Regions from separate parts of the Vibrio sp. YMD68 genome, predicted to be linked through region 1. Evidence: predicted binding sites of a transcription regulator. Region 1 holds the regulator's gene; each other region holds the start of a gene.
The links. The regulator PurR, encoded in region 1, represses purine synthesis genes. The targets are predictions, from matches to a motif close to TNANGNAAACGTTTNCNTNA.

Region 1 (8,045 bases):
TTTTAACGGCAATGCTATCGGCTCTTATGTGAAGTTTGTCATTTACAACAAGTGCAAACATTGTGTCTTCAACAAAAATACCGAAACCGCCAAACATTGAACGAGACTTTACTCGTCCAAGCTGTTCAAACAGCCTCATTGAGTCTTTTAGTATTGGTTTATCCATGCTGTATGTTCTCGGTGTATGTTAAATACGCCACCAAATCAGGTCCGAGAGGTTAGCAAAATATGCAGAAACTGTGTCATTTACGGGTAAATTTTATGTTTGCATTGCTTGCCATCGGTAACCCCGCTACCTACCAACTCCTGTGATAAACAGAATGTTTGGTTAAGGCCGGAGGCTTTGCGTCCCACCCTTTCAAGTGGTTTGCCCTGTGCGTGACTAAAAATAAAGCTTTGATCAATCTGAATGAATATCACTAAACCGCTTGGTTACTGTGATGTTCATCCAACAAATTCATCTCAATAATGAGTCTAAACTATAACATATAATTAGCAAGTAAAGAAAAGCCAGTCAACACAGCCTACTTATTGAGATCCTTTACGGTGTTTCGTTCTACGATTTCAGGGTGCATCTCAAATATGCGCTTTTCATGATCTTTATCTTTGATTCTCTCAAGCAAAATTTCAAATGCATTTTTACCTACACGACGTTTGGGTTGGTGTACGGTCGTTAGTGGAGGCGAAAAGTATTCAGCAAGCTCAATATTGTCATAACCGATGACAGAGATATCGTTAGGAACGTTAATCCCTTTTTGCCCTAAGCGACTGATTAAACCGAGAGCCATCGTGTCGTTGAAACAGAAAATGGCCGTTGGTTTGTTGTCCATCGCTGCAATTTGGTCTGCCGCTAAGACAGCAGTATCACACTCAAAGTTACCTTCTAAGATCCAATCTTCATCGATTTTCAGGTTGGCTTCTGTCAATGCACGCTTAAAGCCTAAAATGCGCTCTTGGCATGCTGCTTTTTCAAAATGCCCGCTGAGACAAGCAATATCTTTATGGCCTTTATCAATCAGGTATTTTGTGGCGAGATAACCCCCTTCTTCTGAATTATCGATTATTTTATCGGCCTGGGAGCTTTCCGGGCCCCAATCCATCACAACCTTTGGAATGGTTGAGTGACGGTCAAGCATTTCTCGGAGTTCTTCAGTAAGGTCCGAACACATGACAAGAATGCCATCCACTCGTTTTTCGGCCAGCATTCGAATATAGTCACGCTGTTTTTCATAGATACCGCCGGTGTTACAAAGAATCAGCGTGTAGCCTTGGCGATAACAATAGCTTTCAACACCGTCAATGACTTCAGAAAAGAAAAGGTTTGTAGATTGAGTGACCAGCATACCAATCGTACGTGTTGTATTGCATTTTAAGCTGCGGGCAACGGCACTTGGGGCGTAGTTGAGTTCTTCAACGGCTTTATTCACTTTTTCTTGTGTCGTTTCTGCCACGAATCGCGTTTTATTGATAACGTGAGAAACCGTGGTCGTTGATACGCCAGCTAAGCGAGCAACATCTTTAATTGTGGCCATAATTCTTTTCCTGTTAATTGCTGTTGCAATTCCATTCACTAACAAAGCGTTTCAGTGCTTACATGAGCAAAAACATCTTACATCAGTAAAAACACAAAAACCGCCAATAATAGCGGTTAGTTAGTCATTCTTTTGTCGTTATTATTTTAATTTTAGACTTCATGTGAAGTACAAGCAATGAAAAGCGGTCATATTCGCGTGATCTAAAACTACAATTAGACAATATCATGGTGTTTATATTGAGTTTTTACTCGCCAGCTAAGTATTGGCAATCGAGTTCCAGAAAAGCACCCATCAATTCAGATACCGCAGCATAGAAACCGAAATCATCCAATTGCTGACATTTATGAGCAAATTGCGGGACCCAAGATAACAAGTAGGTTGAGATAAACTGTTTTTGCTCAATCAGTGCTTGGTCAAGATGCTTTTCGATTTCAACTTCATTGGAACGGATAATCAGGTGACCTAAAAAATCAAGTTCAATAGCGATATGATCAGCCGGTTCATTGAGGGTTTCATGAACGGTCACATTATGCTTCGCCATCAGCTCAGCCATTTCCTTTGCAGGAGTATCATTGAGTATCCCAGCCTCGCCAATATAAATTGACGCGTATGGCAGAGCTGAATCTTTATCTGACTTTAAAAATAGGTCACAAAAATCAGCAGATAACTCAAGTTGCGCATCTTCTCTGTCTTGCAGTCGATTCAGTGCGTCAACGAGTTTATCAATCGCAGGTTTTAATGATGGGTTCTCTCCCAAACCAGTGAGGAAAGCTCTAATCTGAGCAGACTGGTACTGTTCGATATCCGCTTCGGTGAGCTCCTTGGCGAATAGGCTAGATAGCCACCAGTAGATTTCAGCCCGTTTTTCGTTGAATGCTTTTGTTTCTTGCATTGTCATTAGCCTTAACAGAAATTATCTTTCTAGTTTAGCGAATAAAAATGAATAGGGTTACTTAAGAGTGTGATAAATATTGTGAAATTATGTCGTATTATGAACAGATTCAGCGAGCTTGTTTTGAATCAATAAACTTGCAAGATTTGTCCAAACTTAACCGGATGAGCTAGAATTGTGATGAATTATGAATAGAATGGCTCTAGCAAAATCATTCCAATGAATAAAAATAAGTGAGTTAAATGACTTATCATATACTGGTCGTCGAAGACGATGCTGTAACACGCAGTAAGCTGGTCGGCTACTTTCAGAATGAAGGTTATACGGTGAGTGAAGCTCAAAGCGGTGAACAGATGCATGAAATATTGCAAATGTCCTCTGTCGATTTGGTCATGCTCGACATTAACCTTCCAGGCTCTGATGGTCTGATGTTGACACGAGAACTACGAAGTCAGTCGGACATTGGTATTATTCTAGTAACCGGGCGAACGGACAGCATTGATAAGATTGTTGGCTTAGAAATGGGTGCGGATGATTACGTCACCAAACCCTTTGAATTACGTGAACTGCTGGTTCGAGTGAAAAATTTATTGTGGCGGATCTCAACAGCAAAGAATGCCTCTTCTCTCTCTGCGGTAAAAAAAGACGCCAACGAGAAATTGGTTCACTTTAGTGATTGGACGTTTGATATTCAGCGCAGAGCACTTAGCCGTGATGGTGTTCCGGTTAAACTGACCAAAGCAGAATACGAATTGCTTGTTGCGTTATCATCGTACCCTAACCAAGTATTAAGCCGAGAACGTATACTCAACATGATCAGTCACCGCGTCGATGCACCAAACGATCGTACTATTGATGTGTTGATCAGACGCATGAGAGCGAAAATGGAATACGATGCAAAGAACCCGCAAATTTTTGTCACTGTCCATGGCGAGGGGTATATGTTTGCCGGAGATTAAATCTAGTATTCCCACAATATTGTCTTCCCACAAGCACTGTATTCCTACAACCATGGCATTCCCATAATCATTGGATTTATCCATAGGATAGACAAAAAAGCCCGAAGTTGATGACTTCGGGCTTTTTAATATGGGAGCGTTCTATCTCGGAGATTTGTAGAGTTAACCGTGTTATGGATGACGCCTAAAGCGTATTATCTTCCACTTCCAAAACGTTTTCTTCGTAATTGGCGGCTTTATCACGTAATGTCTGCCAGGCCGTCCCTAAGGTTTCGTGCCAATATCGTTCGGTTTGCTCTAGGTAACGCGCTCTTGGTGTGTATTTTTCCCACGGCTGATTAATATTTTGGTGGGCCAAGTAGTTAGTCGGCGCAGGAACGGGTTTAATCCCAGCGGAGTGAAACTCGTTTAGTGAACGCTGCATATGACTTGCGGATGTGACGAGTATCAGTTTTTTCTGGCCGACAAACGCCGCGGCTTGTCGCGCTTCTTCCCACGTATCTTTGGCTGTTTCCAGCAAGATAATATCAGACTTGGATACCCCTAACGCGAGTGCAACTTTCGCCATCATTCGCGCGTTACTAAATTCAGAACCTCCAGCGTAACCTGAAAGAATCAGTTTAGAACCAGGGTACATACGAGAGATCCGAATCCCTTCGCTCAGTCTCATCAACGCAGTACGACTGAGTTCTGAGGTGGGGGGTATTTGATCGTCGACCACATGCCCACTGCCAAGAACCATCACGTAATCGATAGGTTCATCGATGGGTAAAAAGGCGGAGTAAGTACGTTCCATTGGCATTAGCAGGCGCGTAGAGATAGGTTGGAAAGCAATGAGGAAAATACCGCAAAGAGAAAACAATACGACAAAACATCCTGTCTTTCGTTTAGCGGTAAACATAATAAGCATCAAGCCTAAAAAACCAACAATGAGCATTGCAGGTAAAGGCATCAACAATGAAGAAACAATCTTTTTCAGCTCAAACATACAAAAATAGTCCGAAAAAACACCACTTGATAATAAAAATAGGAGAATCCTTCTCTATTCCTACCATTCCTATGACAGAATAGCGGGACAATTCTTTATCATAACCCAACTGTTGTAAGCGAACGCCGTGATTTCGACGATATCGCCCACAAATTTGTAAAAAACATGGATGGTTTGAGTAAAGCCTAGGCACGCCAAGTCATTGTTTGGGAAGACCTTCGGTTCTTTTTACAAGGTATGAACATGGGTCTTTGTTACAGAAAGCACTTAGCGACTCGATTATATTGGGCTCGTTAGGAGAAAATAATACGACACTCGTTAGACATTTGTTCACGTAAACGTGACACAGAGTATGGCGTGGATAGGGAACAACCCATAATAAGAAGCAGTGCTGACTCGAGACAAACAGTCATGTCGATGAAGAGCAGTACTTGCCATTAGGCCGATGCATTGACGTATCGATGTGTTGGTAAAAAGAAAAAGAAATCAGGAATAGACATGAGTGAGATGACTCTCAATGTTGCTGAACAGCCAGTGGATGAATTGGTTGGTTGGGTAAAGCAGCACGATTTCTCATTAAACCTCTCAAACGAACGGCTCGCATTTTTAATAGCGTTAGCGGTTTTAAGTGATAATAGGTTTGATGAAGAACTGGGTGAAGGTGAGTTGCATGATGCTTTTACCATCGTCACTCGGATGTTTGAAAATACCGGAGAAGCCTCCGCCTTTCGCGCGAATAACGCGATCAATGAATTGGTCAAGCAACGTCTAATCAGCCGTTTCACCAGTGAAGTGACGGATGGGGCGAGTATATACCGATTATCATCGCTTGCTATCGGCATCACCGATTACTACCTGCGTCACCGAGAATTTTCCAAGTTGAAACTATCAATTCAGCTTTCTATGGCTGCTGATGAAATGGCGAAAGCGTCTAAGTCAGCCCACGAAGGTGGCGATGCGACGCACTGGAAAAAGCGAGTGTATGGCGTTTTGAAATACTCGGTGGGTGAAATATTCGACCAAATCGATCTCAACCAACGAGTGATGGACGAACAGCAGCAGAACGTAAAGCTTCAAATAGCAGAGCTATTGAATAAAGACTGGCGAGAAGCCATTAATAATTGCGAATCTTTACTGTCAGAAACGTCGTCGACATTAAAAGAGCTGCAAGATACCTTGCAAGCCGCAGGTGATGAACTGCAAACCCAAATTCTCGATATTCAAGGGTTGGTCTATGGTGATCCTGCCCTTGCAGAGATTGAAGAAGCTTTGTTCAGTTTGCAAACTAAACTAGATCGAATCATCAGCTGGGGTCAGCAGGCTATCGACCTTTGGATAGGGTACGATCGCCATGTGCATAAATTCATTCGTACGGCGATAGACATGGATCAAAATCGTGCATTCAGCCAACGCCTGCGTCAATCGGTTGCCGATTATTTTGATTCTCCATGGCATCTGACTTATGCCGATGCTGAACGATTGAGTGACTTACGAGATGAAGCCCTTGTTCTTCGTGATGATGAAGTCACAGGGCAAGTTCCACTTGACGTTGAGTATGAAGAAATTCAACAAGTGAATACTGAGTTATCAACCAAAATCAGTTCGATGCTTAAACAGCATAAAGAACAGGGCAGCCACATCGATCTAAGTCAGGTGCTGCGCGACTATCTATTCACTTATCCACAGACTCATCATTTTGATTTAGCCAGAATGATTATTGATCAAGCCGTTCGATTAGGGTATTCGGAATCAGACTACCGAGCGATTCAACCTAATTGGCAAGCAATTAATGATTTTGGTGCAAAGGTACAAGCAAATGTCATCGACCGATATTAATGAATACATGCCAGAAAACCTGGCAAAAGCAATATCAAACCCACTGTTTCCAGAACTCGACAGCCTATTGCGCATGGGGCGTCATGTATCGAGTGACGATCTGGATAAACACGCTTTACTCAGTGATTTTGAAACAGAATTAGCCCTTTTCTATCAACGCTATAACGTTGAGTTGGTGAAAGCTCCGGAAGGTTTTTTCTATCTTCGCCCACGTTCAACCTCGCTGATTAACCGCAGTGTATTAACTGAGCTCGATATGCTGGTGGGTAAAGTTTTGTGTTTCCTCTATCTGAGCCCCGAGAGACTGGCCCATGAAGGCATTTTTACCAATCAAGAGCTGTATGAAGAGCTACTGAACCTCGCTGATGAAAAGAAACTCATGAAGTTAGTGACAAACAGGGCAAGCGGGTCAGATTTAGATCGAGAAAAACTGTTTGAAAAAGTACGAACCTCACTGCGTCGATTACGCCGATTGGGCATGGTAATTAATGTGGGTGAAACCGGTAAATTTCAGATAAGCGAATCGGTTTTTCGTTTTGGCGCCGATGTTCGTATTGGTGATGATGTCAGAGACGCGCAGCTGCGTTTGATTCGAGATGGTGAAGCGGTGGTTCATACTCAACAACCAAACCAAGGGGAGTTGTTACAAGATAGCGACGACTCTGAAGACAATGATGACGCTCAATATAACCAAGTAGAAGCAACAAATATGGAAGGTAACGCATGATTGAAAGAGGCAAGTATCAATCACTTACGATGATCAACTGGAACGGTTTCTTTGCGCGAACCTTTGATATTGATGATTTAGTTACTACTTTGTCTGGTGGGAACGGTGCGGGTAAGTCGACCACTATGGCGGCTTTTATTACGGCGCTTATTCCAGACCAAAGCTTACTTCACTTCAGAAATACAACCGAAGCGGGTAGCTCACAAGCTTCTCGTGATAAAGGGCTTTACGGGAAGTTGCAGCCTGGCGCATGTTACGCAGCTCTTGACGTTGTGAACTCGAAAAAACAACGTTTACTGTTTGCCGTGAAACTTCAGCAGGTGGCCGGTCGAGACAAAAAAGTCGATATTAAACCGTTTGTCATCCAAGGTTTACCGAGCCATATCAAGCCAACGGATATTCTGATTGAAAGCGTTTCAGACAGCCACGCTCGCGTTCGTCAACTGAATGAAGTGAAAGACGTCACCGCTCAATATGAAGGGGCTCACTTTAAAGCATTTAGCTCGATAGTCGACTACCACGGGCAGATGTTCGACTATGGTGTGGTACCCAAAAAACTGCGTAACAGCGGCGATCGTTCTAAATTCTACCGCCTGATTGAAGCGTCTTTATACGGGGGTATTTCGAGCGCGATTACCCGTTCATTACGTGATTACTTGTTACCACAAAATGGTGGCGTTAAAAAAGCGTTCCAAGACATGGAATCCGCCTTGCGTGAAAACCGCATGACCCTTGAGGCGATCAAAATGACTCAAGCGGATCGTGATCTGTTCAAGCACCTTATTACCGAATCAACACACTACGTTGCTGCCGATTACATGCGTCACGCTAATGAGCGCAAGGCTAAGCTGGATAATACCTTGGCGCTTCGTTCCGAGCTGTTTAGTTCACGAAGCACTCTCATTGAGCAACACGATTTATTGACCAATGTGCAGCAAGAACTTGAAGCGATTGTAGAAAAAGAGTCGGCACTGGAACAAGATCATCAAGGTGCTTCCGATCATCTTCAATTAGTACTCACTGCGTTAAGACAGCAAGAAAAAGTAGAACGCTATGAAGGGGACTTGGAAGAGCTGAATGAGCGCCTTGAAGAGCAGCTGATGGTGGT
Region 2 (8,045 bases), 1.2 Mb from region 1:
TTGTCGGCCATTTGATCCATATCGTCGGTACGAATTTGGACTTCCACCGGAACCCCGTGAGGACCGATCATAGAGGTGTGCAACGATTGATAGCCATTCGCTTTAGGCACCGCAATATAATCTTTCATGCGCCCTGGGCGAGGCTTATACAAGCTATGAACCTGACCAAGCACGCGATAACAAGTGTCAACACTGTCAATGACCACTCGGAACGCGTAAATATCCATAATGGTATGGAATCGCTGATCTTTGGTTTTCATCTTGTTGTAGATTGAATAAAGGTTCTTTTCTCGTCCGAGCACTCGAGCGTTAATCCCGACGTCTTCTAGGCGGCCTTCAATCTCACTGTGAATGCGCTGAATCATCTCTTTTCGGTTGCCACGCGCCGCCTTGACCACTTCTCGAAGGACTCGATAGCGATTAGGGTAGAGCGCTTCAAAACCCAGCTCTTCTAGCTCTGTTTTGATGTTGTGGATACCGAGGCGATGCGCCAAAGGAGAGTATATTTCAAGAGTCTCACGAGCGATGCGACGTTTTTTATCGGGGCGCAATGCACCTAATGTACGCATGTTGTGAGTACGGTCAGCAAGCTTGATTAAAATAACGCGGATGTCTTGCACCATCGCAAGGACCATCTTACGGAAGTTTTCAGCTTGAGCTTCTTTGCGATCTCGAAATTTAAGCTTATCCAGCTTAGACACACCATCAACGAGTTCTGCAACTGTATTGCCAAACTGCGCTTCTAAGTCTTCTTTTGTGACATCACAATCTTCAATGACATCGTGAAGGAGAGCAGCTTGTAGGGTTTCAATATCCAGGCGCATTTCGGCCAAGATACGAGACACAGCAACAGGGTGGATGATGTATGGTTCACCGCTTGAGCGGGTTTGCCCTTCATGGGCGTCTCTTGCTACCACATAAGATTGACGCAGAGCCTCAATTTGAGGCTCTGTTAGGTATTCTTGGGCAACGTCTTTGAGGCTATCAAATAGATACAAATTTATAGGCCCGGCAGGTTGTTTAATTGTATAAGCAACTTACTTTGCAAAGAAATTACTTGCGAACCAGTTCTTCGCGAACCAGTTCTTTACGGACAAGTTCTTTGCGGACAAGCTAGCGAGTGTGAGCGATGCTACTTACTGCTGCGAGTTCTGCTGCTTCTTGCTCTTGTTGCTCTTGGCGCTCACGTGCGTCTAGAACATCTTTAGTAATAAGCCCTTCTTCGATTTCGCGTAGAGCGATAACCGTTGGCTTATCATTCTCTTCTGGCACTAATGAATCTTTACCGCCAGTCTGCATTTGACGAGCGCGGCGTGCCGAAATAAGAACTAGGTCGAAACGATTACCTACTTTTTCAACAGCATCTTGAACAGTTACGCGTGCCATGAGGACTCCAATTAGTTAACGTAAATTTTTAATGACGAGAAAGTATACAAGCTTATATCAATACTTTCTAGCGATTAAATAGATTTGATCCTAAAGGATCTTGTGTAATAAAGGCGCTAAGAGTGAGTGTTAATTCTCAGAGCCGTTATATTCATTTCGCGTATTTTGGCTAGTCAGGTTGACTATTCAGCCAAAAGTGCGTCAAGCATGCCTTTATACTTGGCGGCTTGTTTATCTTGTCTCAATCTTTCGGCGCGGATAATGGCTTTGAAGTCCATCAGAGCGGCATCGAAGTCATCATTAATGATCACGTAGTCGTATTCATTGTAGTGAGAGATCTCTGCTTTTGCTTCTGCCATGCGTTTGGCAATCACAGCATCGCTGTCTTGACCACGAGCATTTAAGCGACGTTCAAGCTCGCCATTTGAAGGCGGTAGAATGAAAACGCTACGAGCCAGTGGCATTTTTTCGCGTATTTGACGAGCGCCTTGCCAGTCAATATCAAGAAAGACATCAATGCCTTTTTCTAAATTTTCTTCAATCCAAACCTGAGAAGTGCCGTAGTAATTACCAAATACTTCTGCGTATTCTAAAAACTGGCCTTTGCCGATCAGATCTTCAAAGTGTTCTTTCTGTACGAAATGGTAGTGAACGCCATCTTGCTCACCCGGACGCATGCCACGAGTCGTATGAGAAACCGATACTTTCATAGCATAGGTTGGATTGGTTTCTAGCATCGCCGAGATCAAGCTAGACTTTCCTGCGCCGCTAGGTGCAGATACGATATATAGAGTACCTTTGCCCATTTGTACTGTTCCACGTTTGGTTGAATGGAAGTCGAAAGTGATTCGTCTTCTATTAAAGATAGCACTGACCCAAATTATCGTCACCTAGGGGTAAATCGTTTGTCGATTTATCGAGGGAATTGGTGATTTTTTAGGCCAGAAAAATGGAGGCGAAGAGTAGCATGTTTTACCTATTCTGGACAAGAGAATGGTCGGGACAATTACATCGCTCTTGATGAGTGGGTATCAGTGAGAGATTCGGATTCGTAAAGAGCAAAGAAGGAAGAACAATGAGTGTTTCTGGCAATCGTTTGCCTATTTGTCAAATGTTTGATTTTTTAGCGTAATTTTTATGCTGCATTCATGTCGAAAATCATTGAATTATTCACCGGAGCGATTAAAATTCGCGCCAAAGTTTTATCGCACTGTATATGTTTAGTGATTTGGTCTAAACGTTTCTACTACTGAGCCTAACTCGGTTGCTACAGTCATTTTTGGTTGTGTCGTTGTAAAACGGAACCCCATATTCAGCGTGATAATCCCACCGAATTTTTAAATTAACTGAATAAGGTTCCGTTGTGAGCATCGATACTAGCATCAAGAATAGTGCGTCTGATTCTTTTCTTGAATCAACCTTCAAGATTACCGAAAGAAAATCCACCATTGGCACCGAGCTGTATGCCGGCTTTATTACTTTCTTGGCCATGAGTTACATCCTCGCGGTTAACCCAGCGATTCTAGGTGATATCCCTGGTATGGATCGCGGTGCCATCTTTACCGCGACCGCATTGGCGGCTGCGCTTGCAACGCTGATTATGGGCGTGTTTGGTAATTACCCTGTGATGCTGGCACCAGGGATGAGCATGAACGGCTTTTTTAAAGGGCTATTGTTCAGTGGCTCTGTCGCTTTGGTATGGCATGAAGCGCTGTTTGGTATTTTCTTATCGGGTGTGCTTTATCTTATTCTTTCGATGACCAGCTTGCGTAAAGCGATGATTGAGTCGATTCCTGAAGATCTTAAGCTGGCGATTACCGTTTCTCTTGGTCTATTCATCGCTTTTCTTGGCTTAAAGAACGCAGGCATCATTGTGTCGAATCCGTTTGTTCTTGTCGGTATGGGTGATATTACCAACCCGCAAGTGCTGATCGCCTTCATCAGTATCTTCATTGCACTAGGCTGTATGGTTCGTGATATTAAACTTGCGACGTTCATTTCGTTTGTTTCAGCGATCGCTTTAACCATTCTTGCTGATATTTTCTTGGGCACCAATCACGCGCCGATTCCAGATCAGTTTGTCACTATGCCACCAAGCATGGAAGGCAGTTTTGGTGCGATCTTTAACTTCTCAGGATTTACCGCAGAGAAGATGTTTGATCTGCTTTTCATCGTTATTATTTTCTTGATTGTCGATTTCTTTGATGGGCTAAGCACGATTGTGGGTGTTGGCCGTGATGCGGGTATTATCGATAAAGATGGCAAAGTACCGAATGCACGTTCAGCATTGGTTGCTGATGCCGGCGGCACCGTGATTGGTTCAGTATTAGGTACGACGTCTATTACCGCATTCTCTGAATCGGGTATTGCTTCTTCACAAGGCGCGAAAACAGGTTTGGCCGCGGTGATGGTTGCCGGCTTGTTCTTAATATCGCTATTTCTATACCCACTGTTCTCCATTTTCTCAGCCGCAATGGTGGCACCAGCGATGGTGGTGGTTGGTATCTACATGATTGGTCGCCTTGGCCAAATTAACTGGGAAAAGAAAGAGGCACGTATCGCTGCCTTCTTTACCATCATGTTTACGGTATTAAGCTTCTCACCAGCCAATGGTATGGCAATGGGCTTTATCAGCTACGCATTCACTATGGTGGTTGCCGGTAAAGGCAAGCAAGTCCACCCAGTTATCTATGCGCTGTGTGTATTGTTCATGACTTACTTGGTTCTATTATAAATTAAGCGATTAACTGCCCAGTAAGAATTAAAAAACCAGAGCAAAAAATGGCTCTGGTTTTTTTGATCTCAAAATAATTAATTCTATTCGATATTCTGGATCTGCTCACGCATCTGTTCGATGAGCACTTTTAGCTCTACGCCTGACGCGGTAATGTCTGTGCTGATAGACTTAGACGCTAGCGTGTTGGATTCACGGTTGAATTCTTGCATCATGAAGTCAAGTTTACGGCCGCAAGCGCCGCCTTTCTTCATCACCGCATTGGCTTCTTTTACGTGCGAATCTAAGCGATCCAGCTCTTCGGCCACATCGGATTTCTGAGCTAACAGAATAAGCTCCTGTTCAACGCGAGAGCCATCAAGCTCAATGTTCGCTTCTTCAAACTTTTTCAATAGACGCTCACGTTGCCATTCTAGAATCTCAGGCATACGAGCGCGTACTTTCACCACTTCTTCCGTAATCGCAGCCAAGCGTTGGTCGATCAGTGCCTTCATGTTGGCGCCTTCGCTTGCACGCGCTTCGATGAACTCTTTAATGGCTTCGTCAAATCCAACCAAAAGGTCTTTGTTGATGCTGTTCATGTCTTGCTCTGGCGTTTCCATCACACCGGGCCAGTTCATGATTTGAAACGGGTTCAAGCGGCTTTCTTCGCCAGTCAGTGACATCACCTGATTTGCAGCGCTGATGACTTGTTTGGCTAAATCTTGGTTGATGGAGAGATCGCCCTTAGCGGCAGGGTTTGCTTCAAAACGCAGATTACACTCTACTTTTCCGCGTGCTAAACGCTTACGAAAACGCTCGCGAAGTACGGGTTCTAGACCGCGAAACTGTTCTGGCATGCGGAAGTAAGTTTCTAAGTAACGCTGGTTTACTGAGCGGATTTCCCAAACAGCGGTGCCCCATTCGCCTTTCACTTCTTTACGTGCGTAAGCTGTCATACTATAAATCATCGAATTTTCCTGTCTCAATATTAGGTGAAAATTAACCGCGTAATAGTAGCAGGTTTTTCTATTTAATTTGTTCCCCCTACCGACTTTTCTTCGATCCTCTTGCCTTCCTCTTATCTCCCTCTTTCACCTCCTCTTACTACCCTTTCTTTTCCTTCTTTCATATTTCCTATATAATCTTGCCCCAATTCACTCCGTCTCATCCAAATAAAGGTATATGCCCTATGCGTCCAAACGATCGCGCAGCGGACCAAGTTCGCCCAATTAAAATTACTCGTAATTTCACCGCATATGCAGAAGGTTCTGTATTGGTTGAGTTCGGTAATACGAAAGTTTTGTGTAACGCAACGATCGAAGAAAACGTTCCTCGTTGGCTAAAAGGTCAAGGTAAAGGTTGGGTAACGGCGGAATACGGTATGTTGCCACGCGCGACTCACACTCGTACACGTCGTGAAGCGGCAAGTGGTAAGCAAGGTGGTCGTACGATGGAAATCCAACGTTTGATCGCTCGTAGCCTACGTGCTGTCGTGGATTTAAAAGCGATGGGCGAAATCATGATCACGGTCGATTGTGATGTTATTCAAGCGGATGGCGGAACACGCACTGCGGCTATCTCTGGCGCGAGCGTCGCGATGGCGGATGCATTCCAATCTCTCATTGAGAGCGGCAAACTGAAAAAGAACCCAATGAAAGGGCACGTTTCAGCGGTTTCGGTAGGCATTCTGGGCAAAGACATTTTATGCGACCTTGAATATGTCGAAGATTCAAAAGCGGACACCGACATGAATGTGGTGATGACCGAAGATGGCAAGATGATCGAAGTTCAAGGCACGGCTGAGGGCGAACCGTTCAGCCATGAAGAGCTAATGGCGCTACTGGAGTCGGCGAGCAAAGGCATTCGAGAAATTGTCGCCGCACAGAAAGCCGCTTTAGCCGATACGCAGGCGGACTAGTTATTTAAATAGCTTCTATTTTATAGAGGCTATTTTTTTGCCTTTTCATAAGAGCAGTTGAATATTCATTGCAATGAAAGAGGCGGTAAGAGAGACATTGTTTAAACCGTTATTTGAAAGATGAGAGAGAAACATGAAAGCATATCAACGTGAATTTATTGAGTTTGCCCTAGAGAAAGAAGTATTAAAATTTGGTGAGTTTACTTTAAAGTCAGGCCGCACAAGCCCTTACTTCTTCAATGCTGGATTGTTTAATACTGGCCGCGATTTAGCGCGTCTTGGTCGCTTCTATGCCGCGGCACTGGCCGATTCTGGTATTGAATTTGATGTACTATTTGGCCCTGCTTACAAAGGCATTCCAATTGCAACCACAACGGCGGTTGCGTTAGCGGATCATCATGATATCGATACGCCATACTGCTTTAACCGTAAAGAAGCGAAAAACCATGGTGAAGGTGGCAACCTGGTTGGCAGTGATCTAGCGGGTCGTATTATGTTGGTGGATGATGTGATCACAGCCGGCACGGCGATTCGTGAATCGATGGAGATCATTCAAGCGAATGGCGCAGACTTAGCGGGTGTGTTGGTGGCGATAGACCGTCAAGAAAAAGGCAAGGGTGAGTTGTCTGCAATTCAAGAAGTTGAACGCGACTTTGGCTGTGCGATTATTTCCATCGTTAGCCTAACGGATCTAGTCACTTTCCTTGAAGAAAAAGGGACAGATGCCGCGAATCTAGAAGCGGTAAAAGCGTATCGCGCGCAGTACGGCATTTAAAAGTTAGACTAAAAAAGAGGCGAGAACAAAGAATGTTCTCGCCTCTTTTTTGCGTACCGAGACCTGAATGTCAGCTTGTCTTCAAACCGTGTCTACCGTCTACCGTCTATTTGTATCGAATCCCTTTCTCTACGCTTTCATCTTCCATGGTTTTATAGCGTTTATGCAGCCACATCCATTGCTCTGGCGCTCGTAAGATGATCTCTTCAACGTATTTGTTCATATAAGCAGCCGCTGATTTTTCATCTTTTTGTGGGTAATGTTCTTCAACCGACTTATTTGCCAATATCTCGTATTGTCCATCTTCACTTCTAAATCCAGATCCGACGACAATGGCACATTTACTGGTATACGCGAAAAGGCTGGTTCCAGTGGTTGTACAAGCATCTTGAACCGCAAAGAAAGGGACAAACGCAGATTTGTTGCGCCCGTAATCATGGTCAGGTAGGTAGAACAATCGCTCACCATTGCGCAGCACGCGAATCATACTTTTGACGTCTTTACGGTCTATCGCCCGATTGCCATTTTGGGTTCTGCCTCGATACTGAATAAAATTGTAGGCTGGGTTATTGTGTGGGCGATACGCCCCAGAGCCTGGAAGACCGATCACCGCGAAGGCTCGACAAGTGATCTCAAGATTGAGTGCATGAACACAGCAAAGCAGTACGCCTTTCCCATCTTTTTCATGTTGTTTTAGCGCTTCTGTGTCTTTATCGGTAATGAGTGTTTTAAAGCGCCATGTGGGCCAAAACCAGGCAATACCCGTTTCAATCAGCGCTAAACCGGTATTCTTAAAGTTTTCTTTGACCAGCGATTGGATTTCTTGCGGTGATTTGTCTGGGAAAGCGAGCTCGAGGTTTCGTGTGGCAACATGAACCCGCTTTTTGCCAAACCGCAACGCAACAAGCCCCATTGAGTGGCCAAAACGAAGCAACAGTCGGTAAGGCAACAGGTGGACAATCAAGGCCAATAATCCAAACCCTAGCCATACGCCCCAATACTTAGGATGCAACAGCGCCATTGAAAAAGTGGGTTTGTCGTAGGTTCTTTTATTCATAGTGATGACTTCATCAGGTGGTTATTGAATTTGTGCACTTAATAATGCCCAATATTCTTCAAAATTCGCGGTGGGTTGGTATTTAAAATCAGAACGAACGAAACGGTTGAGGCTACCTTCAACTTGCCCTAGGAGTTGTGCCGCCAGTATCGCTTCATCAACAGGGAAAGATTTCCCTTCGCGTAGCTTGCGT
Region 3 (8,045 bases), 530 kb from region 1:
CGATGTCGGTACGACCGAGTTGTTTCACCGATTTTACAATTCCCACGGTGTGTTTTGACGCCAAGCGAAGATCATGTATGTCGCGTCCCATTTGCCAATAACGAATCGCGTCTTTGGGAGACGCTAACCAATGATCATTCACTTCATCGGCTTTCACTGCGCGAGCAAGCTCTCTTGCGATGTCCTTGGGTAAATTGTACTTTTGTTCAAATAGCTTTCCCCTTTTACGAACTTCACTGGAGGGACTCTTTTGACCTTGCATTAAACCCACATCAAAAAACTGGCTCGCTTCCGGATGAATCTCTTCGAGTAACGTTAATAACACAGACTCTAATCGATCAGATGTACTGCTCACAACACCAATCGCGTTGTTAAGCTCGTGCGCTATTCCAGCAGCTAGCTGCCCTAGCGTTGTCATTTGTTCTGCGGTGTGTAACTTTTGTAACGCTTGTTCTTTGGCTAACGCTTCTTCTGTGGCTCTGCGCTGGCGACGTGACAGTTCATTGACAATAACAGGGGTAAATTGAGCCGTTAATGGGCCATAGTTTTCTGGTTCAAAGGCTGGTGTGGTTCTGTCTATCCATGCGAGCTGAGTATCAGATTTAGCCACAACGGTAGACGAGGCGATCCACGTTTCAGAAAAGAAACTGTGTACACCAATAAAGGCCCCTTCCGACGCTGAAAAGACCTTAGTTTGTAGATCGCCACCTTTGGTGAAATAACCCTCTAATTCACCACTAACTACGTAATACAACCTGTCGTTATGCCCGCCCTGCTCTAGAACGACGGTGCCAGCAATTGGGGACAGTTTTCTATCGTTATCACTAAAATAACGACCAATGAGTTGATTGAATTTACTATTAGGCATCGTCCGTAGTTACCCTATATGGCCCACAGAGTGTAAGATCCACACCATAACAAAACTCAATAACACGCCAACTACACCCAGAATCACGCCTACTTTCGCCATTTGATGGGTCTGAACTTGCCCTGTCGCGTGTGCCAATGCATTAGGCGGCGTACTGATGGGTAAAGACATGCCCAGCGAAGCGGCAAAAGTGACAACGAGAATCAAGGTTAACTCGCCACCCAAAGGGGTTAAAGATGCCATTGAAGCGCCCAGAGCAGCCATGATAGGCATAAGCAAGTTGGCCGTTGCTGTATGAGACATAAAGTTAGCCATGACTAAACATAGGGTCGCCGCGCCAAATAATACAACGTATGGTGAGTATTCGTCGAACGGGATACTGTGCACCATCAATCTTGCGAGGCCCGTTTTATCTAACGCCAGACCTAACGCGATACCACCAGAAACAAGCCACAGAACATCCCACGAGATCTTTTTCAAATCTTCTTTGTTGATAATGCCGGTCAGTGAGAAAATAGCGACCGGGATAAGAGCCACAGTGTAGGAATTCATGCCGTGAGATGACCCCATCAGCCACAATATGATCGTTGATGCAAAGGTGATGTAAACAATAATCGCTTTTGGCGTTTTCAAAAACTTGCCTTTGATGCTCAGGTTGATGGTTTTCTGATCGGCTTTATAAATTGACCCGATTAAGAACCACGCCAACGCCATCATAACAACAACGAACGGCACACCAAACGCCATCCATTCACCAAAGGTTATAAGATTGTCACCCACTAGATATTTCAGCGCGATCGCATTGGGTGGGGTTCCTATGGGTGTGCCTATCCCACCAATATTTGCCGCAACGGGTATGCACAATGCAAATGCCACTCTGCCTGGATCTTTAGGGCCAAAAACCGCGATAACTGGCGTCAAAATCGACAGCATCATTGCGGTTGTCGCCGTATTCGACATAAACATCGAAAAAATGCCGGTAATGAGCATCAATCCGAGCATCACGTACTTAGGGTTTTGCCCAAATGGTTTGAGCAATACGCGCGCTAAGTTGACATCTAACCGGTACTTAGTCGCTGCCATTGCAAGGAAGAATCCGCCTAAAAAGAGCATAATGATTGGGCTCGCGAACGTGGCCATGATCTCATGATATTGGAGAAGCTCACCAAAATGCGGCTGACCTTCTTCCAAACGAAAGAAGAAGATTCCCTTATTGGACAGCATTAACAGCTCTAAAACGATGATCACCACAGACGTCGCATAAATCGGTATTGGCTCAAATACCCAGCACAGGGCGGCGAGTAAGAATATCGCGATGACCCGCTGTTGGATAATCGTCAAGCCCTCAAATGGAAACGCTGACAAGGGTAAACATAGAATGAACAGAGGGATAATAAGGGGAATGATGTATTTCATATACTGACGCATGGTACGGCAACTCTTCCTGAGATTAAGTAACGACACGATAATGATCCTAGGATCACTAATGGAGTAAATACTCCTTACCTTTAAGTCGTCTATTATTAAGGGGTTGTCACTGATTTACTACGCTTGAGATCAATGAAACGTTATTTTTGTCAATGAAGCGTGTCTTGTACGTTGTTTTTCTGTATCCGTTTTTCTCTTTTTCATTCTATGATAAAACTCGATACGCAAACGTTTGCTTTTGTGCCGATAATCAGTATGATCCCCGTCAGAATTTACTACCTGTATTGATAACGAGGTTTTTATGTTTGGTACCGCGACAAGTAAAGATGCGACTCGAGTATTGCTTCTTGGATCTGGTGAATTAGGCAAGGAAGTCGCCATAGAATGCCAACGTTTAGGCTTTGAAGTGATCGCCTGTGATCGTTATGAAAACGCACCAGCAATGCAAGTGGCTCACCGTAGCCATGTTCTTGATATGCTCGATGGCGACGCGCTTCAAACCATTATCGAACAAGAAAAGCCGGACTATGTGGTCCCTGAAATTGAAGCTATCGCAACCGACAAATTAGTTGAACTTGAAGCTCAAGGTCTCAATGTCGTCCCAACTGCGAACGCCACAAAACTCACCATGAACCGTGAAGGTATTCGTCGCCTGGCTGCTGAAGAATTAAACCTCACGACCTCGCCCTATAAGTTTGCGGATACATTCGAAGAATTTAAAGCGGCGGTTGAATTTGCTGGCCTGCCTTGTGTGTGCAAACCCGTAATGAGTTCATCAGGTAAAGGCCAAAGTGTCATCAAATCCTCCGAGGATATTCAAACAGCATGGGATTACGCTCAAGAAGGTGGCCGAACTGGTGCGGGTCGAGTCATCGTGGAAGGCTTTATTGATTTTGACTATGAAATTACACTTTTGACGGTTCGCGCTGTCGATGGCGTTCATTTCTGCCAACCGATTGGCCACCGCCAGGAAGATGGTGATTATCGCGAATCGTGGCAGCCACAAGCCATGACGGACTCAGCGAGGGAAGCCGCAGAATACAGTGCGGAGAAAATCGTTAATGCGCTGGGTGGCTATGGTATTTTTGGTGTTGAATTGTTTATTAAAGGCGATAAAGTCATCTTTAACGAAGTCTCCCCTCGCCCACATGACACAGGTTTGGTTACGCTCATCTCGCAAGAACTTTCTGAATTTGCACTGCACGTTCGAGCGTTTACGGGTATGCCAATCAACAGCATTACTCAATACGGAGCCTCTGCTTCCGCGGTCGTTTTAGGGCAAGGGACATCAACTAATATCCGTTATGATGGACTCAGTGACGCATTAGCAATGCCTCAAACCCAGGTACGTTTATTCGGTAAGCCCGATATTGATGGCCGCCGTCGATTAGGTGTAGCACTGACCCGTCGTCACAGCGTAGACAAAGCGATAGAAGATGCCATAACGAGCGCTCAAAAGGTCAACATTAGCTACTAATTTAATGGTTATCATCGCGTTTCGCTTGAGCAAGCCTATTGTTATAAACAGGATCCAGTGACACGCTAAATTAAGTCACAAAAAGTACGATAAAAAATCCTAACCTTTAAGGGGTTAGGATTTTTTGTTTCCCATTCGTGAATGGCTTATACCCATCACAGTCATCGCTTAAACAATACTAAACGCTAGACTTTTCAATCAGCCAAACTTCTTCTGCGAATCTGGTCAATCCTTTTTTAGCTCGCTTGGGATGATGTTCATCAGCATCATCACGATGTAAAAGAGTGACCTTAAACTCTGAAAACAAAGCTTGTATTTCGCTTTGAGGAACGCTAAACGGAGGCCCCGCCATTTCAGTCTGCGGGTAGTCGAGCGTGACCAGTAAAATGCGGCCTTTCTCAGCCAACTTCCCTTTAATCAAACTCACATAGTCACTGCGCATGGATTCAGGTAGCGCGATGAGAGCTGCTCTATCATAGACAATATCAACCGGCTCTATCGGCGCAGTAAAGACATCTCCGTTGTAGATTGAAAGCTCGTCAAACTGATACAGCTGATGTTGGCTACTTATCGTCGTCACGGTTGGTGTGTAAAAATGTTCAGCAAAGAAGGAACGTACGGCAATGTTACTTAGCTCAACCCCTTGGACATCATCATGGCGGGTCGCCAACCACACCAAATCTTCTGATTTTCCGCACAATGGCACCAACACTGAATCGCTTCTTTGGGGTTGTGTTTTTGGCCAATACTGAATTAATAATGGATTCACATCTTCCAAATGAAATCCAATTTGATTTGCGGCCCACTTACTGTGCCAAAAGTCTGGATCGTTCATTGTTGTTCCTTGTGTTTGAAGATATTTTGGTCAATGTATTGGATTTTAACGTGTTAAATTATTTATAACCAGTGTGTTCATATCCCATTAATATACGCCCGATATAATGACTACACAGTTCAGGGTAAATTACGTTTTTCTAAGCCATTTGCGATAAAACGTGATCTATTTCTAGCTTCTCGCACTAAACGCGATAATAGGGTTTGATTGGGTTATTAGCACCCCAATATCTTGTTTAGTTGCTTAATTTGTTTGAACTTAGTGTCTTTTATATCCACTTTTTACTAGGTTACTTATTAAGGAGAATGAATGAGTCTTTTTCTTCGTACGACAGCAATGATGCTTTTGATGCTGACCCGTGCACCTGCATTCGCAGCGCTTCCGACTTCACCAGCGGATGAAGACAAGCTTTCGACCAGCCATAACGAAGTATGCGCTAAGTTGTTTAAACACAACTTAAGCGGCTTGTATGCTATTCAATCAACCAATGTCACCCCGATTCAGCCATATTCAGACTTTGACACGCTATACAGTAAATCTCATCAGGCGCAATTTGAACTTGAAGATATCTGCAACAGCACAGCATTACTCACTCAAACTCATGCATATTTTGCTGGTATTAAATCTTCACACCGTGCTCAAGATAAAATAAAACATGAGCTTGGTGGAAAAGTGGAGCGCATTACTGATGTCGCAAGAGCGACAATCATCGCTAACGATGTAGAAAGCTTGATGGAAGTCTATGAAGCGTTGGATAGAGAAACGGAGATTGTAAAAGTCAAAAACCGATTTAAGAGTCCAGCACCCTCTGGCTACCGAGATTTGAATTTGCTGGTTAAGCTACCCAAGACCAATATTATCGCGGAAGTACAAGTTCATCTTCAAGCGATTGCGGATGTGAAGAATGGACCTGAGCATGACCTTTACGAAGTGATACAGCAGATCGAACGTAAAGCGGCAGCCGAGCAAAGAGATTTGGAACAGTTTGAATTGACGCAAATTAACAAGATGAGAAATCAATCTCTACAGCTCTATCAAGACGCGTGGCAACCGTATATCACTACGCACATTAAGGCAGCATAACCACTCTGTGTACTATCTTTAACTCATAGAGAAAGCGGCATTCAAAAGAGCAACGACGCAAATAGAATAAACTAACAGGCCAGGTGCAATTCGCATTTGGCCTTTTTATTTCAAAACAGAAGAGACAGGCAACTGTTTAGACCGATATTTCTAGAAGGACTAGCCGTGCAGTCTCTCATTGCATTTCATGGGTACATACAAGACAATAGCGCACCAAAATTATCTATTGAGTAAGTACATGACTCCCGCTATTTATCTGGTTAAAGGCCGAGACAAATCTTTACGTCGCAAACATCCTTGGGTTTTTTCACGAGGCATTCACCGTGTAGAAGGTGAACCACAATCGGGAGAAACCGTTGATGTGTACGCCAATAACGGTCAATGGCTGGCAAAAGCAGCGTATTCTCCTACCTCTCAGATCCGCGCGCGTGTATGGAGTTTTGAGAAACGAGATATCGATAAAGCCTTCTTTGTTGAAAAAATTCGCCAAGCACAGCTATTGCGTGACGATATCATCGAACGCGATGGACTCACTGGCTACCGATTGATCGCTGCAGAGTCTGATTCACTGCCTGGTATCACCATCGATAGATTTCAAAATTACTTAGTGTGTCAGCTCCTCAGTGCTGGCGCTGAATATAACAAGAGTACATTGGTTGACGCCTTGGTTGAGTGCTTTCCTGATTGCAATATCTATGAACGCTCTGATGTGGCGGTTCGTAAAAAAGAAGGCCTGCCAGAAACTGTCGGTGTGTTGCATGGCGATACACCGCCTGATTCAGTCATTATTGAAGAGAATGGCGTTAAAATCAGTGTTGATATCATCAATGGTCATAAAACGGGGTTTTATCTCGATCAGCGAGATAGTCGCCAGCAATCGATGAAGTATGTTAAAGACAAAGACGTGCTGAATTGCTTTTCATACACTGGCGGATTTGGCCTATACGCTCTTAAAGGGGGTGCGAAGCGGGTAATCAACGCTGACGTGTCTCAGCCGGCTCTTGATACCGCCAAGTACAATGCAGAAATTAATGAATTCGATATTTCTAAAAAGCGCGCTGTCTTTTTAAATGCTGATGTATTTAAGCTACTGCGTGAGTATCGCGATCAAGGAACGCAATTTGATGTCGTTGTTATGGACCCACCAAAGTTTGTTTCTAGTAAAAACAATCTGACATCTGGCGCGAACGGTTACAAAGATATCAACATGCTTGCGATGCAGATCCTCAAACCTGGTGGAACCTTGCTGACTTATTCTTGCTCTGGCTTAATGAGTGCTGACTTGTTCCAAAAAGTCATTGCTGACGCTGCGCTTGATGCAGGCCGAAGCGTAAAGTTTGTCGAGCGTTTTGAACAAGCAGCCGATCACTTAATTGATACGGCCTACCCTGAAGGTTTTTACTTGAAAGGTTTTGCTTGTAAGGTGCTTTAAACAATCAATATCTGAATAAAAAGAGCCCGAATTTCTATTAAGAAATTCGGGCTTTTTCATTATTTAGAAAAAACAGTTAAAGGGCCTTTCAGCCCTTAGTTGTTTTTAATCGATTGTCTTGAGTGACATCAAGTCATTTAACAAGCTAGTTACATTTACATCACTAAGTTCATTACTTGAAAACTGAGATGCAGCATCATCTAACACTATGATTTGACTATGACCCTCATTACCGCTCGCCATAGTAAGTGTAATATCACTATCAACTACAGTAACATCGATAGTTCTTAACAAGTCATCAATTGACTCACCGGCATCTGTATCAACTAATTCACTCAGATCGATACGATCTTCAAAACGGTTGAAATCAACAATGTGATCCTCATGAGTATCCAAGGCATCTAATTCATTCCATTTAAAGACGTCAAAGCCTTCATCTCCTATCAATATGTCACTGCCATTGTCACCGAGAAGAATATCATCACCAGCACCACCGATGATCGTATCGTTATCTGAACCGCCGCGTATAGCATCATTTCCTTCGCCACCATCTAAGATGTCATGGCCTGAGCCACCAAAGATAATATCCTGGCCTTCTTCACCATAGACTTGGTCATTTCCGCCACCTGCTTGTGCAATATCCAAGCCCGGATTTGAGGCACCGTTAATACCCTTCAATCCTGAATTTTCATCTCCCGCAGTATCAAACAATTGATCCATAGATCTAGAAGCATAATCTTTCAGCGCTTGATCGTGTGTATTTGGATCCACATTTACATCTACACCTGGTGAATGACCCTCACCCAAATAAATTGTATCACTGCCACTGCCCATTGTGACGGTATCGCTCGCAATACCAACATCTATAACTGCTCCATTTATTGGGTCATAAGCAAGAATGTCATGGCTTTCAGTTTCAAAC

Region 2: QF117_RS06425 (NCS2 family permease) is a predicted target of PurR. The motif match lies at 2,471-2,490, and genes of this name have one in related genera.
Region 3: purT (formate-dependent phosphoribosylglycinamide formyltransferase) is a predicted target of PurR. The motif match lies at 2,517-2,536, and genes of this name have one in related genera.

What each region holds. Positions count from the first base shown of each region.
Region 1 covers NZ_CP124614.1:1,262,597-1,270,641, forward strand. Annotated here, with positions in the region: gene QF117_RS11955 (TfoX/Sxy family DNA transformation protein) at 1-166, opposite strand, end outside; cyclic di-GMP riboswitch class I at 280-382, opposite strand; gene purR (HTH-type transcriptional repressor PurR) at 525-1,532, opposite strand; gene torD (molecular chaperone TorD) at 1,780-2,427, opposite strand; gene torR (two-component system response regulator TorR) at 2,670-3,386, shown strand; gene elyC (envelope biogenesis factor ElyC) at 3,571-4,374, opposite strand; gene mukF (chromosome partition protein MukF) at 4,873-6,210, shown strand; gene mukE (chromosome partition protein MukE) at 6,191-6,937, shown strand; gene mukB (chromosome partition protein MukB) at 6,934-8,045, shown strand, end outside.
Region 2 covers NZ_CP124614.1:104,059-112,103, forward strand. Annotated here, with positions in the region: gene spoT (bifunctional GTP diphosphokinase/guanosine-3',5'-bis pyrophosphate 3'-pyrophosphohydrolase) at 1-998, opposite strand, end outside; gene rpoZ (DNA-directed RNA polymerase subunit omega) at 1,114-1,386, opposite strand; gene gmk (guanylate kinase) at 1,569-2,192, opposite strand; purine riboswitch at 2,577-2,676, shown strand; gene QF117_RS06425 (NCS2 family permease) at 2,750-4,120, shown strand; gene QF117_RS06430 (YicC/YloC family endoribonuclease) at 4,204-5,070, opposite strand; gene rph (ribonuclease PH) at 5,292-6,020, shown strand; gene pyrE (orotate phosphoribosyltransferase) at 6,154-6,795, shown strand; gene lpxL (LpxL/LpxP family Kdo(2)-lipid IV(A) lauroyl/palmitoleoyl acyltransferase) at 6,902-7,852, opposite strand; gene slmA (nucleoid occlusion factor SlmA) at 7,874-8,045, opposite strand, start outside.
Region 3 covers NZ_CP124614.1:1,797,095-1,805,139, forward strand. Annotated here, with positions in the region: gene QF117_RS14305 (ATP-binding protein) at 1-868, opposite strand, end outside; gene QF117_RS14310 (SLC13 family permease) at 878-2,296, opposite strand; gene purT (formate-dependent phosphoribosylglycinamide formyltransferase) at 2,598-3,773, shown strand; gene QF117_RS14320 (thiopurine S-methyltransferase) at 3,952-4,608, opposite strand; gene QF117_RS14325 (phosphoribosylglycinamide formyltransferase) at 4,918-5,691, shown strand; gene QF117_RS14330 (class I SAM-dependent methyltransferase) at 5,930-7,123, shown strand; gene QF117_RS14335 (tandem-95 repeat protein) at 7,229-8,045, opposite strand, start outside.